DNA from 4 places in the Arthrobacter pasteuri genome. Region 1 is predicted to be linked to each of the others. Evidence: riboswitches for the same ligand, from Rfam matches in the RefSeq annotation. Region 1 holds a riboswitch; each other region holds the start of a gene.
What was found. A riboswitch is a leader RNA that binds a small molecule or an ion and turns the genes downstream of it on or off. The one in region 1 is predicted to bind S-adenosylmethionine.
Positions count from the first base shown of each region.

Region 2: it holds a riboswitch for S-adenosylmethionine, as region 1 does, so the genes downstream of both, ACX80H_RS12575 (LLM class flavin-dependent oxidoreductase) here and sfnG (dimethylsulfone monooxygenase SfnG) in region 1, are expected to answer to the same signal.
Region 3: it holds a riboswitch for S-adenosylmethionine, as region 1 does, so the genes downstream of both, ACX80H_RS07175 (cobalamin-independent methionine synthase II family protein) here and sfnG (dimethylsulfone monooxygenase SfnG) in region 1, are expected to answer to the same signal.
Region 4: it holds a riboswitch for S-adenosylmethionine, as region 1 does, so the genes downstream of both, ACX80H_RS08825 (methylenetetrahydrofolate reductase) here and sfnG (dimethylsulfone monooxygenase SfnG) in region 1, are expected to answer to the same signal.

Region 1 is NZ_JBTNDO010000003.1:146,879-151,089, reverse strand. Features, by position in the region: gene ACX80H_RS13900 (CoA-binding protein) at 1-475, opposite strand, end outside; gene ACX80H_RS13895 (O-acetylhomoserine aminocarboxypropyltransferase/cysteine synthase family protein) at 472-1,851, opposite strand; gene sfnG (dimethylsulfone monooxygenase SfnG) at 1,851-3,011, opposite strand; SAM riboswitch class I at 3,017-3,120, opposite strand; gene ACX80H_RS13885 (hypothetical protein) at 3,220-3,450, shown strand; cyclic di-AMP (ydaO/yuaA leader) riboswitch at 3,586-3,767, shown strand; gene ACX80H_RS13880 (LysM peptidoglycan-binding domain-containing protein) at 3,771-4,211, shown strand, end outside.
Region 2 is NZ_JBTNDO010000002.1:322,639-326,849, reverse strand. Features, by position in the region: gene ACX80H_RS12590 (GNAT family N-acetyltransferase) at 1-238, opposite strand, end outside; gene ACX80H_RS12585 (DUF7793 family protein) at 298-675, opposite strand; gene ACX80H_RS12580 (SDR family NAD(P)-dependent oxidoreductase) at 816-1,574, shown strand; SAM riboswitch class IV at 1,667-1,780, shown strand; gene ACX80H_RS12575 (LLM class flavin-dependent oxidoreductase) at 1,817-3,205, shown strand; gene ACX80H_RS12570 (methionine ABC transporter ATP-binding protein) at 3,328-4,211, shown strand, end outside.
Region 3 is NZ_JBTNDO010000001.1:1,525,161-1,529,371, reverse strand. Features, by position in the region: gene ACX80H_RS07175 (cobalamin-independent methionine synthase II family protein) at 1-1,011, opposite strand, end outside; SAM riboswitch class I at 1,022-1,118, opposite strand; SAM riboswitch class IV at 1,403-1,528, shown strand; gene ACX80H_RS07170 (PIN domain-containing protein) at 1,734-2,207, shown strand; gene ACX80H_RS07165 (O-acetylhomoserine aminocarboxypropyltransferase/cysteine synthase family protein) at 2,257-3,648, shown strand; gene ACX80H_RS07160 (cystathionine gamma-synthase) at 3,650-4,211, shown strand, end outside.
Region 4 is NZ_JBTNDO010000001.1:1,862,663-1,866,873, forward strand. Features, by position in the region: gene metE (5-methyltetrahydropteroyltriglutamate--homocysteine S-methyltransferase) at 1-1,914, opposite strand, end outside; gene ACX80H_RS08825 (methylenetetrahydrofolate reductase) at 1,969-2,880, opposite strand; SAM riboswitch class I at 2,977-3,088, opposite strand; gene ACX80H_RS08830 (AAA family ATPase) at 3,428-4,211, opposite strand, start outside.

The DNA of each region.
Region 1 (4,211 bases):
AGATGATGCCGGTGTTGAAACCTGCCAGGTTCAGGCCGCCGTGGAAGCGCGCGTGCTCGATCTTGATGCAGCGGTCCATCACGACGTTCAGGCCGGCCGCCTCGGCGTCGCGTGCGACGTCCTCGTGCCACGAGCCCAGCTGCAGCCACAGGGTCTTCGCGCCGACGTCGAGCGTCTCCTGCAGGACGGACGGCAGGTCGTCGTGCTTGCGGAACACGTCGACGACGTCGGGTACCTCGGGGAGGTCCTTGAGGGACCCGTAGGCCGGCTGCCCGAGGATCTCCTTCGCCACAGGGTTCACGAAGTACAGGCGGTAGGGCGAGGACGACTGGAGGTAGGTCGCGACGAAGTAGGAGGCCCGTGAGGGCTTGTCCGATGCTCCGACGATCGCCACGGACCGCGCGTTCCTCAGCAGGTTCAGCCGTTCGGGGGCCGACGGCCCTTCCCAGGTGCGTTCCGGTGCGGTGTTGCTCATGCTCCCACTCCTACTGCCCGTGTCGTCGAAGGGTCGCCCTCGTTTCCTCCGGCCGCCTCCTGCGGGAGCGTGTCGAATTCGTCGTCGGAAGCGTTCACCGCGATGTCGAGCGCCTGGTCGAGGTCCCACAGGATGTCGTCGAGATCCTCCAGTCCCACCGAGATGCGGACGAGGTCCTCGGGGACGCCCGCGGCGACGAGCTGCTCCGCGGAGAGCTGCTGGTGCGTCGTCGAGCCCGGGTGGATCACGAGGGTGCGGGAATCGCCTACGTTCGCGAGGTGCGAGGCGAGCTGCAGCGACTCGATGAACTTCTGGCCCGCCTTGCGCCCGCCCTTGATGCCGAAGCTGAACACGGATCCGGGGCCCTGCGGCAGGTACGTCTTGGCGCGCTCGTGGTGGGCGTGCGTGGGAAGCCCCGCGTAGTTGACGTACTCGACACGGGGGTCGGCCTGCAGCCACTCGGCCACGGCCTGCGCGTTCTCGAGGTGCTCGTCGAGGCGCTGGGCGAGGGTCTCCACGCCCTGCAGGAGCTGGAAGGCCGACATCGGCGACAGCGAGGGCCCGATATCGCGGAGCTGTTCGGTGCGCAGCTTGGTCAGGAACCCGTACTCGCCGAAGTTCCCCCACCACTGGATGTTCCCGTAGGAGGGGACGGGCTCGGTCATCATGGGGAACTTGCCGTTGCCCCAGTCGAAACGGCCGCTCTCCACGATCACGCCGCCGAGGGTGGTGCCGTGCCCGCCGATGAACTTGGTGGCGGAGTGGATCACGATGTCCGCGCCGTGCTCGATGGGTCGTACCAGGTAGGGCGTGCTGAGGGTGGAGTCGACGATGAACGGCACGCCGGCGTCATGCGCCACCTTGGCCAGGCCCGCGAGGTCCGCGATCTCGCCCGAGGGGTTCGCGATGACCTCCGCGTAGACGGCCTTGGTGTTCTCGCGGATCGCCGCCGCGTAGTCCGCCGGATCCGTTCCCGGGACGAAGGTGGTCTCGATGCCGAAACGGCGCAGCGTGACGTCCAGCTGGGTGACCGTCCCGCCGTACAGCTGCGAGGCGGCGACGATGTGGTCGCCTGCCTGGCAGAGCGCCGCGAAGGTGATGAACTCCGCACTCATGCCCGACGCCGTCGCCACCGCGCCGATGCCGCCCTCGAGGGACGCGATGCGCTCCTCGAACGCCGCGACGGTGGGGTTGCCGATGCGCGAGTAGATGTTGCCGTACTTCTGCAGGGCGAAGAGGTTGGCGGCGTCGTTCGTGTCCTTGAAGACGAACGACGTCGTCTGGTAGATCGGGACGGCCCGGGCGCCGTGGGTGGCGTCCGGGGTGCCGCCGGCGTGGAGCGCCCGCGTGCGGAAACCGAAGGAACGTTCTGCCATCAGACACCTGCCTTGCTGGGGACGGCGAGCGTACCGTCGGGGTCGAAGTCCACTCCCGCGCTGCGGGCCGCATCCGCCTCGAGTTCCCGCACGATCGGCAGGATGTCGGTGCCGAAGGCGGCCACTTCCTCCTGGAAGTGCAGGTAGCAGGTGAGGAAGAGGTTCACGCCGATTTTCTTGTACTCCACGATGCGCTCGGCGATCTGCTCGGGCGTTCCGATGAGTTGAGTCTTGAAGCCGTCGTTGTACTGCACGAGGTCCTCGAAGGTGGAGTCGGCCCACATGCCCTTGCCGTCCTTCGTCGAGGGGCCGGCTTCCTGCACGGCGTCGCGGAAGCCCTCCACCGCGGGGCGGTGCGCCTTCTCGACGATCTCGCGCAGGGTGTCGCGCGCCTCCTTCTCGGAGTCGCGTGCGATGACGAACCCGTTGAGGCCGTACCGCGGACGCCGCCCGGCCTGCTCGGCGGACGCCTGGACGCCGGCGATGTTGTCCTTGAATCCCTCGAGGTCCTTGCCGTTGGAGAAGTACCAGTCGGCCACGCGGCCCGCGGTGGCCTGGGCCGCCGTCGAGTTCCCGCCGAAGAAGACCTCGGGGTGGGGGCGCCCCGGAACGTCCACGGGAGCCGGACTCAGGGTGAAGTCGTTGATGTTGTAGTACTTGCCCGCCTGGCTGTAGCCCTCCTCCGTCCAGAGCCCGCGCAGCACACGGATGAACTCCTCGGTGCGGACGTAGCGCTCGTCGTGCTCGAGCCATTCGAGGCCGAAGTTGGTGAACTCGTCCTTCAGCCAGCCGGAGACGATGTTGACGGCGGCGCGGCCGTTCGAGATGTGGTCGGCGGTGATGATGTACTTCGCGAGCACACCGGGGTGCCACATGCCCGGGTGGACGGCGGCGATCACCTTCAGCTTCTCGGTGGCCGCCAGCAGGGCGAGGGAGAACGACGTCGCCTCGTGCTGCTTGTCCGCGCCGTAGGACGCGGCGTAGCGGGTCTGGGAGAGGGCGTACTCGAAGCCGGCGTCCTCGGCGATGCGAGCGAGCTTCTTGTTGTAGTCGAAGTCCCAGCTGGTGCGCTGCTCGATGGTCGAGACCACCAGGCCACCGCTGACGTTGGGGACCCAGTAGGCGAACTTGAGGGGCGTGGAAAGGTCGGCGATGCTCATGGTTTCCTCCATCGGTCTGGCAGTAGCACCCTAATGTCGCCGCGATGGTGCGGGGCCAGGGTTGCTGCGGCGTCAGTGAGCCAGATCTCTCAGCCGCTCGGGATGGTCACGTCGAGTGTGACACCGGGGCGCCGCAGATCCAAACAATATGTCGCCCAGTGGCAGGGATGCATCACCGGGTGTGAGCTCTCCTGCCTAGGGTGGAGGAATGGATAGCTGGAAGTCCGCGGGACGCACGCAGGAACGCAAGCTCTGGAACACGCTCTTCTGCGTCGGTGTCGTGCTGACCGTCACCCTGGGGAGCAGCATCCTGCTGGTCGCGGGCAGTGCCGGGTCGGCGGCCTCCGCCTGGTTCTATGTGCAGCAGTGGGTGCTGCTGGCTCTCAGTGCGGGCGGTACGGTCCTCGCCTTCCGTCGCTGGCGGTCCCTCCGCGCGTAGGGCACGGGCCGTCATGCCGCGCATAGGGTACGGGCCGTTATGCAAATGTGACAAACGCGGGGAGCGCTGGGTATCGTCGTCGCGTGCCTCCGTTCATAGGAGGCCCTCCCGGATGGATTGCCGAGCCCTGCCGCCGAACGGGATACGCACATCACCGAGGCGGGGACGGGGGAACCACAGTTCCACCGGGCGCGCAGGACCACCTGTCAGCGTCCTCGGGGTTAAGTCGTATCGCATCACCAACCGTTGATGCCCACGGCCGGGTGACTCCCATCCGAACCCGACAGCTCACCCCGCAGGCATGGGAGAGGTATACATCCATGTCACGAAAGACTTCCCCGGCGCGCCACCGTGCCGACATCGACGGCAACATCGCGCTGACGGGCCTGTCCCGCGCAGCGAAGGCCCACGCCACCGCCGTCGGCCGTCCGATCGCCATCGTCGCCGTCACCTCGGGCCTCGCGCTCGGCGCGGTGGGCACCGCCCACGCCGGTGAATACTCCGACCAGCGCACGGCCTCGGTTCCCGCTGCTGCCGCTGCGTCGGTCGTACCGACCCCTGCACCGGCTCCGGCACCCGCCGCTTCACCTGCCGTATCGGGCGCCATCCACACCGTCGTCGGCGGCGACACCCTCGGCGCGATCTCGGCCGCCTACGGGGTGGACCTGACTGCGGTCCTCGCAGCCAACGGCCTCTTGCTCACATCGGTGATCTTCCCGGGCGACAGCATCGCCATCCCGACCGGAGGCGGAGCGCAGGCC
Region 2 (4,211 bases), on a different contig from region 1:
CGCACTGGGGTACCACGGTGAGGTGCTGCGCGCGGGCGTCGTCGAGGGCGTACCGGATCAGCGTGCTGCCGATACCCTGGCCCTCGACCTCTTCGTCGACCACCGTGTGGGTAAAGACGATGGTGTCGCCGGACCGTTCGTACGCCGCCATGCCCGCAGGGTCTCCGTCGAGGTTCGCGATGTAGCGGCTCTTCGCCTCAATGTTCGTGACCTGGATCCCGCTGTTCCCGGAGTTCATGCTGTCACCTTCGCATTCACCACGAGAACGGGTCAATGCGCCCTTCCCGCGGTCCGGTGCTAGTCGCGCGAAGCCGGTCCCGTAGCGTGCTCGGCCGTGCTGCCGTCGAGCAGCCATGCGAGCGCTTCGGTCTCGGAGCAGAAATAGCGCGTGACGGTGGGGGAGCGGTGGGAGAACCCCGACATCACCTCGTCGACGACGTCCTCACCCACGACGGCGACTCTGGAGAACCCTCGGTATGCAGCCATTCCAACGCGTGCTTCGGGAGTGATGCCGGTGATGCCATGCATGTGGACCAGGAGCGGCAGTGCGGTGGGACCGTGGAATTCTGCCAGGGCGCGGGCGGCGGCAACGGCATGCGCATAGGTGATCTCGACGCCGCGCTTCCACCGAAGCTTCAAGATCCCCCTGTCGAAGTGCGCACTGAATGGGTCCATCGAGGTCCTTTACCGGAGGTAGAAGCAGTAGCTTGACAGCGTACCAAGGGGGACTTCGTGGTTCAGCCTCCTCGTCGGTGTTCCGACTCGACCTGAGCGCTTCGGGCTCCCGGTGCCATGCGGGCTGTAGCGTCTGATCCATGACATTGAGCATTCTGGTGACCGGCGCGAGTCGCGGGATCGGCGCCGCCATCGCTCACGACCTGGCTGGACGGGGACATCGCATCGCCGTGCATGCGGGACGCGATGCGACGGCTGCTCTGGCGGTTCGTGACGCCCTGCCCGGCGCAGGTCACGCCGTCGTCGTCGGTGATGTCGCCGATCCGGAGGAGTGCGTGCGGATCGTCGAGGAGACCGTGCGGGAACTCGGCGGGGTCGACGTCCTGGTGAACAATGCAGGGATCTTCGAGGCGCATCCTGTTGCCCAAGCATCCTTCGACGACTGGCAGCACGCCTGGCGCCGCACCCTCGCCGTCAACCTGCTGGGGCCCGCGAACCTGGCCTGGCTCGTGGCGCGCCACCTCCTGGATCGGCCCTCGGGACCCGAGGGCGGTCGGCTGATCAGCGTGGGCTCCCGCGGCGCCTACCGGGGTGAACCCCTGAACCCTGCCTATGGGGCGAGCAAGGCTGCGCTTCATTCGATGACCCAGTCGCTGGCCGTTGCGCTCGCACCCTCGGGCATCCTCTCGGCGGCGGTCGCGCCCGGTTTCGTCGAGACGGACATGGGCCGGACGGTGCTCGACAGTCCGGAGGGTGACGCGGTCCGGGCGCAGAGTCCGTTCAATCGGTTGGCCACCCCGGAGGAGGTGGCGCAGACCGTGGCATGGCTTGCCACGGATGCTCCGCTCTGGGTCAGCGGCACCGTGGTCGACGTGAACGGGGCGTCCTACCTTCGGTAACCGTCTCCTCGGCCGAGGCCTTGCCGATCGTGACGCACTGTGACGGATGCATATGGACGCCGGCGCGGACGGGCATCTAGGCTCATCACCAGAATCAAGAGCTCCAACGTCAAACCCTGGTTTGTTGGACGGCAACCCTCTCGCTGTAGCGGGGTGCCCCAGGTGAGGATTCGGCCCGGCATGCACCGTGCGGGCAAGTATGGCGCTACCCTCACGGCAGTGCCCTGACATGAGGATCTTTCATGCCCGCATCACCGCGCCATATTCGCTTCAATGCCTTCGACATGAACTGCGTGGGCCACCAGTCACCTGGCCTGTGGCGGCACCCGGACGATCAGTCCTGGCGCTACAAGGACCTGCGGTACTGGGCCGACCTCGCCAAGACCCTGGAAAAGGGCCTGTTCGACGGCATCTTCATCGCCGACGTCCTCGGCACCTACGACGTCTACGGCGGTTCCAACGAGGCCACCCTCCGCCAGGGGACGCAGACCCCGGTCAATGATCCGTTCCTGCTCGTCTCCGCCATGGCCCTCGTCACCGAGCACCTCGGCTTCGGAGTCACGGCGGGCACCGCGTACGAGCACCCCTACCCGTTCGCCCGCAGGCTCTCCACCCTCGACCACCTCACCAATGGCAGGGTCGGCTGGAACGTGGTCACGGGCTACCTGCCCTCCGCCGCGCGGAACATGGGCAACGAGGACCAGCTGGAGCACGACGAGCGCTACAACCACGCGGACGAGTACCTCGAGGTCCTCTACAAGCTGCTCGAGGGGTCCTGGGAGGACGACGCCGTGGTCCGTGACCGTGAGGCCGGCGTCTTCACCGATCCGGCCAAGGTCCACGACATCAACCACGACGGCAAGTACTTCAAGGTCCCCGGTATCCACCTCAGTGAGCCCTCGCCGCAGCGGACGCCCGTGATCTACCAGGCCGGTGCCTCCTCGCGCGGGATCGCCTTCGCTGCGGGGAACGCCGAGGCGGTCTTCGTCGGCGCACCCACCAAAGTGATCCTCAAGGACGCCGTGAAGAAGATCCGCGACGCCGTCGAGGCCGAAGGACGCGACCGCTACTCCGTACGGATCTACACCATGCTCACCGTCATCACGGACGAGACGGAGGAAAAGGCCCAGGCCAAGCACGCCGAGTACCAGCAGTACGTCAGCTACGAAGGAGCCCTTGTGCTGCTGTCGGGCTGGCTGGGCATCGATCTCAGCGTCTACGACCCCGACGAGCCCATCGGCAATGTGAAGTCGAACGCCATTCAGTCCGCCGTCGCGAACTTCCAGAAGGTGAACGACGACGGCGAACCCTGGACCGTGCGCGACATCGCCGAGTGGGCAGGTATCGGGGGGCTTGGTCCGCGCATCATCGGGTCCGGGTCGCAGGTTGCCGATGAGCTCCAGGCCTGGGTCGAGGAGACCGACGTGGACGGTTTCAACCTGGCGTATGCCATTACGCCCGGCTCCTTCGAGGACGTCATCCAGTACGTGGTTCCTGAACTCCAGAAGCGGGGTGCCTATCCGACGGAATACGTCGAGGGAACCCTGCGCAACAAGCTGTTCGGCAAGGGCGACCGCCTTCCCGAGGAGCACCGCGGAGCGCGCTTTCGGCTCGAATCCGTCCGGCTCTGACGCCCCACTGACCTGACGCGGACCGCCGGGGTTCCCGGCGGCCGAACCCGCAGCACCGTCCATCCCTTCCCTGCTGCCCACCCTTTCGACGCTTCCGACCCGCATCCTGCCCAAGGAATCCCATGATCTCGCTTCGACAACTGACGAAGACCTACGGTCGCGGACACGCTGCCGTCACCGTGCTCGACCACCTCGATTTCGAGGTGCCCACCGGCCGTATCGCCGCCGTCGTCGGCCCGAGCGGTGCAGGCAAGAGCACCCTGGCCCAGTGCATCAACCTGCTCGAACGTCCGACGTCGGGGGCCGTCGTCGTCAATGGCGAGGAGCTGTCGGGCCTGCCGGAGAAGCGTCTGCGCGAGGCGCGCCGCCGCATCGGCACTGTGTTCCAGTCCTCGAGCCTGCTCAGCCGCCGGACCGCCGCGGAGAACATCGCCCTGCCCCTCGAATACCTCGGCGTCACTCCCGGCGAGGCGCGGGCTCGTGTTGCCGAGTTGCTGGACCGCGTAGGGCTGTCGGACAAGGCCGGCCACTACCCGTTCCAGCTCTCCGGCGGCCAGGCGCAGCGCGTGGGAATCGCTCGGGCGCTCGCGCTGCGACCGTCCATCCTCCTGGCGGACGAGGCAACCTCCGGACTCGATCCGGACACCACGCGGTCCGTCGTCGGCCTCATCCGTCAACTGCGCAACGACCTCGACCTCACCGTCGTCTTCATCACGCACGAGATGGACACCGTACGGCAGGTCGCCGACACGGTGGCGCGGCTGGATCACGGTCGCATCGTCGAGCAGGGCGGCCTCGTGGAACTCCTGACCTCGCACGATTCGCTGCTCGGGCGGTCGCTGCAGCCCCGGCGCGGCCATGCCGGACCGGAAGCCGGAACCCGTACCTGGTACGTCACCTACGACTCGACCGACGTCCCCGGCGACTGGATCCAGCGGCTCACCGAGGACCTCGGTGTCGTGGTGCATCTTCTGGGTGCCTCCGTCGAGACGGTCCATGGCGTCAA
Region 3 (4,211 bases), on a different contig from region 1:
GGGAACGAGCACTTTCCCGGCAGGAAGGTCGACGTCCTGCCACAGCGTCCATTCGTGTTCGTGACGGGCGTTCGCTGCCTCGAAGGAGTACGAACCGGCGTTGATGCCCAGTACAAGGTCCACGATGTGGCGGAACTCGATGTCCGTGGTGTGCGGGCCGTGCCAGGAACCCCAGCAGACGTGGAACCGGACCTGTTCCTCGGGTAGTCCCCGCAGCGCATAGTTCAGCGCCTCGACCCGGATCCGGGTGAACTTCTGGTAGTCCTCGATGGTGGGTTCGGGGTTGATCTGGTCCCAGTTCTCCGCGATGGACGGATCGTCGATCTGCACGATCAGGCCTGCTTCGACGATGGCCTTGTACTCCTCGCGCAGGACATCGGCCCAGGCGTAGATGAACTCCTCCTCGCTGGCGTAATAGTCGTTGCCGATCCTGCTCGCGGACCCGGGTGAGAGGGCCGTGATGAATCCTGTCGGGATGCCCGCGGCGCCCAACCCCGCTTTGAGGTTCGTGATGTCGCTGGCCAGTGCAGCGTGCCCGGTGTAGGAGATCGGCCCGGTCGCGGACGGAAAGGCTGTGGCGTTCTTGCCGATCTGGATGCCGCTCTCGGGATCCTGGTAGGCCGCCGCGAAGCGGGTCCAGTCACGCCGGTCGGCGAACGAGGTCAGCCTGATGGCGCCGGGCTCGCTACGGACAGGCTCGGCGAGGATCGGATTGAAGTCCGTCAGTTCCAGGCCGGCGGTGCGCTGGAAGCTGTAGGTCCACCAGGCTCCGTAATCGACCGGGTTGGACATCGCCTTGCCGTACTCGCCATCGCCCGGGATCGTGATCCCGAACTCCTTCTGGCGTTGGACGAGGTCCACCACGGCAGTCGTGAGCAGTCCTTCGAATTCCGGTGTCCGTTCCAGGGTGAAGCCGTCCTCGGCGAAGGTGCGGGCGGCGTTGGCGGCGATCAGTTCCGGTGTGCGGGGCAGCGAGCCGGCGTGGCTGGTGGAGATGCGATCGAGTGTCATGATGTTTTCCTTTCCATCGGTCCTGCCATTAGCACCTTTCCGGACAGGAAATCCGGGGGAAGCTGCAGCGTCATGGAGGCAGGTCTCTCAGCTGCTCTGGATGGTGTGGCTTAGGGCTCTAAATCCACCGGTGACGCAGGCACGTCCCCTCCACAGCCAGAAGGCTGAGCACCAATCGGAGGGGCTGGCCCCATCATGGACGACGATGAGCGCGCCGGAAAAACCAGGGGCGTAATATTCCGGAGCAATTCGGTGCGGAGTCTCGACTCCTGCGGCCGGCGAAATTCCCTGCTACCAGGCGTGGAACCGTCGATAGGCGTGCGAGCGCACGAGGGCACAAAGGCGCGGGGTGTTTACTTCGATCACGATTGCGTGGTTATACTTCCAACAGCTTCATGAATTGTGACCGTCAAGCTCCGACTTGGTCACATACCAACCCCGCGCTCGGTGGGTGGTTCGGATGACGAAGCGGTCCGCATTCACCCCCCGGGGTACCTGGTGCGGGCAAGAGCTCCCGAAAGGACGCGGCCCCGTGCCGCCCGCCGATGACTGCTACCTCCCTTGCTGCCTCCCACGCCCAGGTTCCCCTGTCGGTCGTGAGCATTCACGACTACGAGGCACTCATGGCTCCACGTGAAGCGTTCGTGGACTTCCTCCTCGGACCGCATGTGGCACCGAATCGCACGGAGGACGCCGGTCTGCCCCCACTGGCAGTCTGAGGAATGCCACGCACAAGCGGCCTCCTTCTGGATACCGACGTCGTCGTGGAGTTGCGGAGCCCACGCCCTTCCACGGCTGTCGTCGATTTCCTCCAGCGGAGGAGACACTTCCGTATATTCGTCTCCGCCCTGACGATCGGGGAACTGCATCTGGTGAGCCGGGAGAACCAGCAATATCGGACCGTCGGCGCCTGGGTGCAGGAGTTCGTGAACTCCTACAGCTCGAACATTCTTTCCGTCGACGCTGATATCGCCGCTGTCTGGGGCCCGATGCTGAGTGACGCCGAGGTGTCCGCAGTCGATTCCCTCATTGCTGCGACTGCAATTCATAAAAGCCTTTCCATTGTGTCGGGAAATGTCGAGGTCTACCGGGATTTCCCGGTGTCGGCCATCAATCCCTGGATTCCGGAAGCGCATGCGGTTGGGGCGCCCCCGACCCCGCCATCCCACACGGGACCGGCGACCCGGTCCCTGTAGACCCGCTCGATCCCAAGCCCTGACCACTTCTGCCGAAGGAGCATCTTCGATGAGTACCGGTGACGCCGGCTGTACGGCCACTTCCCAGATCCACGCAGGTTATGAGCCGCAGGCCCCCTACCGGCCCGTGGCAGTCCCCATCTATCAGACCGCGGCGTATGAATTCCCGGACTACGCATCGGCCCGGCGCATGTTCGCGCTGAAGGAGCCGGGCTTCACCTACACGCGGACCGGCAACCCGACGGTGGCAGTGCTGGAGCAGCGGATCGCTGCGCTCGACGGCGGCGTGGCCGCACTGGCGACGGCGACCGGGCAGGCCGCGGTCGCCGTCGCCCTGGTGTCGCTGGTCCGCGGAGGTCAGCACATCGTGGCGTCGTCGAAGCTGTACGGGGGGACGGTGGACCTGCTCACGGACACCTTCGACGATTTCGGGATCGAGGTCAGCTTCGCCGACCCCGCGCACCCCGGTGCCTGGCAGGCCGCTGTGCGCCCGACGACGCGGGCCTTCCTGACCGAATCCATCGGCAATCCGCTCGCCACGCTGCAGGACCTGCCGGCGCTTGCCGCGGTCGCCCATGCCGCCGGGGTGCCGCTGGTGGTGGACAACACCCTGGCGACCCCGGCCCTGTTCCGGCCCCTCGACCACGGGGCTGACATCGTGGTGTATTCGGCCACGAAGTTCCTCGGCGGGCACGGGAGCACCCTTGCAGGTGCCGTGGTCGACGGCGGGCGCTTCGACTTCTCCGCCTACCCGGACCGGTGGCCGCAGCTCACCCGGCCCAAGCGCCGCTACGGCGGGGAGGTCCTGTGGGAACGCCACGGCCACGGCGCGTACCTGGCCCTCGCACGCAGCAAGTACCTGCACGACCTGGGCCCCTCGCTCGCACCGGGAAGTGCCGCGCAGATCCTGCAGGGGCTGGAGACCCTGGACATCCGGGTGGCCCGGCACGCCCGGAACACCCGCGAGGTCATCCGGTTCCTGGCCGGCCACCCGGCCGTCGCCGCGGTACACCACCCCTCCGTCGCGGGCCACCCGCAGGCCGGAATCGCGGCCAGGGACTTCCCGCACGGGGCCGGCAGCGTGTTCTCCTTCGACCTGGCCGCAGAGCCAGGGCAGGTGGGGGCCTTCATCGACCGGCTCCGGCTGTTCAAGCTGGTGGCCAACGTGGGGGACACCCGGTCCCTGGTCGCGCACCCCGCTGCGATGACGCACTGCCGGCTCACCCCGGAACAGCGCGCCACCGCCGGGATCGCGGAAACCACCATCCGGCTCTCCGTGGGTCTGGAAACCGCGGCGGACCTCGTCGCGGACCTGGACCTGGCGCTGGCCCCGCTGGTGGGAGCCGAGGACCGGGCACTGGCCCCGCTGGTGGGCGCCGCGGACATCGCGGCTACTCCGGCGGCAGGGGCCCCTGCCGCCCCCGCAGGAAGAGGAGCCTGACATGGCGCAGTACACAGGGTTCAACACGACAGCCGTCCATGCCGGGCAGGACCCTGATCCGTTGACCGGTGCGGTGATCCCGCCGATCTACCAGACCTCCACCTTCGTGCAGGACGGGATCAACGTGCTGCGCGCCGGGCACGAATACAGTCGGGGCTCCAACCCGACCCGCAACGGTTTCGAGGCCCAGCTGGCCGCGCTCGAGCACGGGACGGCGGCCTTCGCCTTCGCCTCCGGGCTGGCGGCCGAGGACGCGCTGCTGCGGGCACTGCTGCGCCCCGGCGATCACATCGTCCTCGGCGGGGACGGCTACGGCGGGACCAACCGGCTCATCAACGGGCTGCTGGGCCCGTGGGGTGTGGCGAACACGGCCGTGGACATCACCGACCTGGCGGCGGTGGCCGCAGCGGTCCGGCCGGGCTCCACCGCGATGCTCTGGGTGGAGACGCCGTCGAACCCGCTGCTGGGCATCGCGGATCTGGCCGGGTGGGCGGCGCTGGCGCACGATGCCGGGGCCCTGCTCGTGGTGGACAACACGTTCGCCTCGCCCTACCTGCAGCGGC
Region 4 (4,211 bases), on a different contig from region 1:
GTCGGCCGAGCGGAGCGGCAGCAGTTCGCGCAGGGCGGGCTCGTCCACCTGGACGATGGCGATGCCGGCAGCCTCGAGGTCGGTGATCTCGTCCCGCAGGGCCAGCGCCACCTGGTTGGCCGTCTCGCCCAGCGGCTGGTCGTCGCGGACGAAGGACCAGGCGAGGATGGTGACCGGGCCGGTGAGCATGCCCTTGAGCGGTCGCTCGGTCAGCGACTGCGCGTAGCTGATCCACGGAACCGTGAACGCCCGAGGACGTGACACATCCCCCCAGAGGATGGACGGACGTGTGCAGCGCGACCCGTAGGACTGTACCCACCCCTGCTCCGTGGCGGCGAAGCCGTCGAGGTTCTCCGCGAAATACTGGACCATGTCATTGCGCTCGGGTTCACCGTGCACCAGCACGTCCAGTCCGAGGCCTTCCTGCAACCGCACCACGTTCGCGATCTCCTGGCGCAGGAACTGCTCGTACTCCACCTGCGGGATGCTGCCGCTGCGGACCGCGGCGCGGGCGCCGCGCACCTCGTTGGTCTGCGGGAAGGACCCGATGGTGGTGGTCGGCAGCAACGGCAGCCCCAGCCGCTCCTGCTGCACCTCTGCCCGCCGATCGGCAGGGCCGCGGGTGAAGGCCTCCTCGGTCAGGCCGCCGGTACGCGTCCGCACCGAATCCACCACGACGCCGTCGAACCGCGCTCGGTGGCCCAGGGCCTCCTCCGCGTCCTGGAGTTCCGTGGCGACGGCCGGGCGTCCCCCGGCCAGGCCGCGCGCCAGCACCACTGCCTCTCGCACCTTCTGGTCCGCGAAGGCGAGCCAGGCCGGCAGGTGCTCCGGCAGCCCCGTCTCGGCTTGCACGTCGTGCGGTACGTGCAGCAGGGAGGTGGACGTCGCCGTCGTGACCGGCGCTCCCGTCTCCTGCTGCAGCTCCTCCAGCACCCCCAACGAGACCCGCAAGTCGTTGCACCACACGTTCCGACCGTCCACGACGCCGGCGACCAGACGAGTGCCGCCCAGTGACCGCAGCGCCTCGGCGGAGGGCCGGGATCCCCGGACCAGGTCAGCGTGGACCGCCTCCACGCCCGCGGCGGCGAGCACGGCGAGCGTCTGGCCCGGCCTCGCCGGATCGCCGGCGGTGCCGTAGCCGGTGGTGACCAGCAGGGCCGGCCGTCCCGCCGTGCCGGCCAGCTGCCGGTACACCCGCTCCACCAGCCCGCCCGGTGCTGCCAGCTCGCCGCCGCGGTCGCCGACCAGGCCCGGCTCGTCCAGTTGCACCCACTCGGCCCCCGCTTCCGCCAGCGACGCGAGGATGCCCGCGTAGGCCGCCACGGCGTCGTCGATCCTCTCCAGCGGGTCGAAACCGGCGGGTGCCCCGTCCTCGGGCTTGGCCAGCAGCAGGTAGGTCACGGGGCCCACGAGCACCGGGCGCAGCACCGCGCCGCGCTCGCGCTGCCGGCGGACGGTCGCGGTCAGGCGGTGCGCCACCGGGACGAACGGTGTTTCCGGGCCGATCTCGGGCACCAGGTAGTGGTAGTTGGTGTCGAACCACTTGGTCAGCTCCAGCGGCGCGCGGTCGCCGTCGCCCCGGGCCAGCGTGAAGTAGCCCGCGGTGTCCACGGAACCGTCCTCCCCGGCCAGGTCTGCGAACCGGGCCGGCAGCGCTCCCAGTGCCGCGCTCGCGTCCAGGACCTGGTCGTAGAGCGCGAAGTCGGCCGGGATGGAGGAATCCCCGTGATCCAGTCCCAGTTCCACGAGTCGGGCGACAGTGCGGTCCTGCAACTGGTCGGCAGCATGCTGCAGGCCGGCCTCGTCCAGGCGGCCCGCCCAGTAGGCCTCGACAACTTTCTTCAGCTCCCGGCCGGGCCCGATGCGCGGGTAGCCGAGGATCGTGGCGGCAGGGAAGGTGTTCTCGGTGCTCATGGTGTTCTCCTCTGGAAGGTGTGGCAGGTCGTGGTTCAGATTCGGGGGGCAGGCTCAGGCCGGGACGGCGTCCGGCGAGCGCGCCGCCGGCAGGTCGATCTCCTCGATGACCCCGATGGACGCGCGATGGTCGTTGAAGGTGAACAGGTGCACGCCCGGGGCCCCAGCCTCGAAAGCCGCCCGGGCCAAGACGGCCGCTGCCTGCACGCCGATCCGCCGGCGTTCGGCCTCACCCGAGGCGGTCTCCAGCCGGTGCAGCAGGGCGGGGTCGGGACGGACGCCGGTCATTCCGGCCAGCCGTTCGAGCCGGCGGATGTTCCCCAGGGGCATCACCCCGGGGATGATCGGGATGGTGACTCCCGCGGCCCGGGCCGCGGTCAGCAGGCGGATGTAGTGGGCGGGGTCGAAATACACCTGCGTGATGGCGAAGTCGGCACCGGACCGCTGTTTGGAGACCAGCACCTCGACGTCGTGCAGGAACGACGGCGATTCCGGGTGCCGGTTCGGGTAGGCCGCCACCCCCACCGCCAGCCGACCGCCGGCGAGCGCGGCCCCGTGCCGGGCCTCGACCTCCCGGATCAGTTCCACCAGGGACTGGGCGAAGGGAAGCTCGCCGCGCAGTGCCTGCGGATCCTGCGGCAGGTCTCCGCGGAGGGCCAGCATGCCCCTCACCCCCAGTGCGACGAGCTGCCGCACCAACAGGTCGAGGCTCGCCCGTGTCTCCCCCACGCAACAGAGGTGGGCCAGCGGGCGCAGCCTGGTGTTGCTGGTCAGGTGCCCGATCAACTCGATCGAGGCCCGGCGCCTCGCGGGTGTGCCGCTGTAGGTCACTGAGACGTAGTCGGGACGGGTGGCCTCGAGTTCGTCGATCGTCCGCAGCACGGCATCCCCGGCTTCCGGGGTGGCCGGCGGATACAGCTCGTACGACAGCGACGGCGGTACCGCTGCCCCTTTCTTCAACGTCATCCCCGCTCCTCGGTGTGTCCGAGGGAGTGCACCAGGATGCGTGCCGGAAACCGGCGATCCCGGCGTGTCGGGACCGCTGGCGGGTGCGCTGATGCATGTCCATCGGTTCTGGCATTAGCACCGGTTCCACTGCTCTCCCGAGGGGAGGGCAGCGGAATGGTTGCTGCGGCGTCAACAAGCCAGATCTCTCGGCCGCTCTTGATGGTTGGTGGGATCACTGTAAGCGGCACCCCGGTCCCGGGTGCAGAACGTGCGGCGACAAGGCGCCGCATGACGTTCCGCGACGCCGATTTCGTCACATACCGCGTCCCCAACGACATATAACGAACCCGTCACATCGTCGGCCCTCCTCCTCGAGGTGTCGACGAGTCGAGTAAGGAAGCGGCGCTCAATCACGGCCGGCAGCATTCAGCGCGTCGACCTGCAGCGCGGCGTCGTGATCGTTCGTCAGCGCCTCGCAAATCCCAGGAACTGCCCGTGCCCTTGGGTGTAGCGGAACTCGGCGTGAGTGAGCGAAGTGAAACGTAGATTCTGGTACTGGGTTTCGCTACACGAATTGAGCTTCCAGGAGTGGATCGTGTGAGTCGCAGCGATAAGTGGCACGTTTTTCACAGCGGTTAGTGGCCGATGAGGAGACTTCTCGGGCTGCATCGACGAGTTCGGGTGTGAGGGTTTCGAGTTTGTTGAGAGCCTGGATGCGGGTGATCTGAGTGAGGAGTCGGTCAACGAGGCGGAAGTTGCCGCCCGTGATACGGATGATGGTTGCGATGGCAGTGGCGTGAGCGATGCCGTCATCGACTGCGGTGTTCTCTGTGGTGGGAAGGCGTTTGGTGAGGACAGCAGCGAGTTCTTCGGTTGTCAGGGCTCGGTATTCGTGGGCGAAACCGATGCGGCTGTAGAGCTGGGGGTAGCGGGCGAGTCTTTTCTCGATGCCGGGCATACCGATGAGGATGACGCCCATGTTGTGGCGGTCGAAGTAGTCGCGGACTTGTTCGAGACCCGGGGCTTTGAGGCGGTCGGCTTCGTCGATGATGAGCAGTTCGGTTCGTCCGCTAGAGCGGGAGTCGGTGTGGACGAAGGGGTCGATGGTGCCGTGTTCGGCATAGTCCACGGCGTAGGAGATGTGTTGGCATGCCTGCGGTAGCCCTTCGTCGATTTGCTTGATGGTTGCTGCGACGGTGGGGGTGAAGAAAGCGGTACGGGCTTGGAGTACTCGTTCTGGTATCGGTGCGAGATCCTCGGTGGCGTCGGTGGTGATGTTGGCTCGCCATTGGTCCCAGGCGTCGGTGGCGGCGTAGTGGCGGGCTGAGAGAGTTTTGCCGACGCCGGGT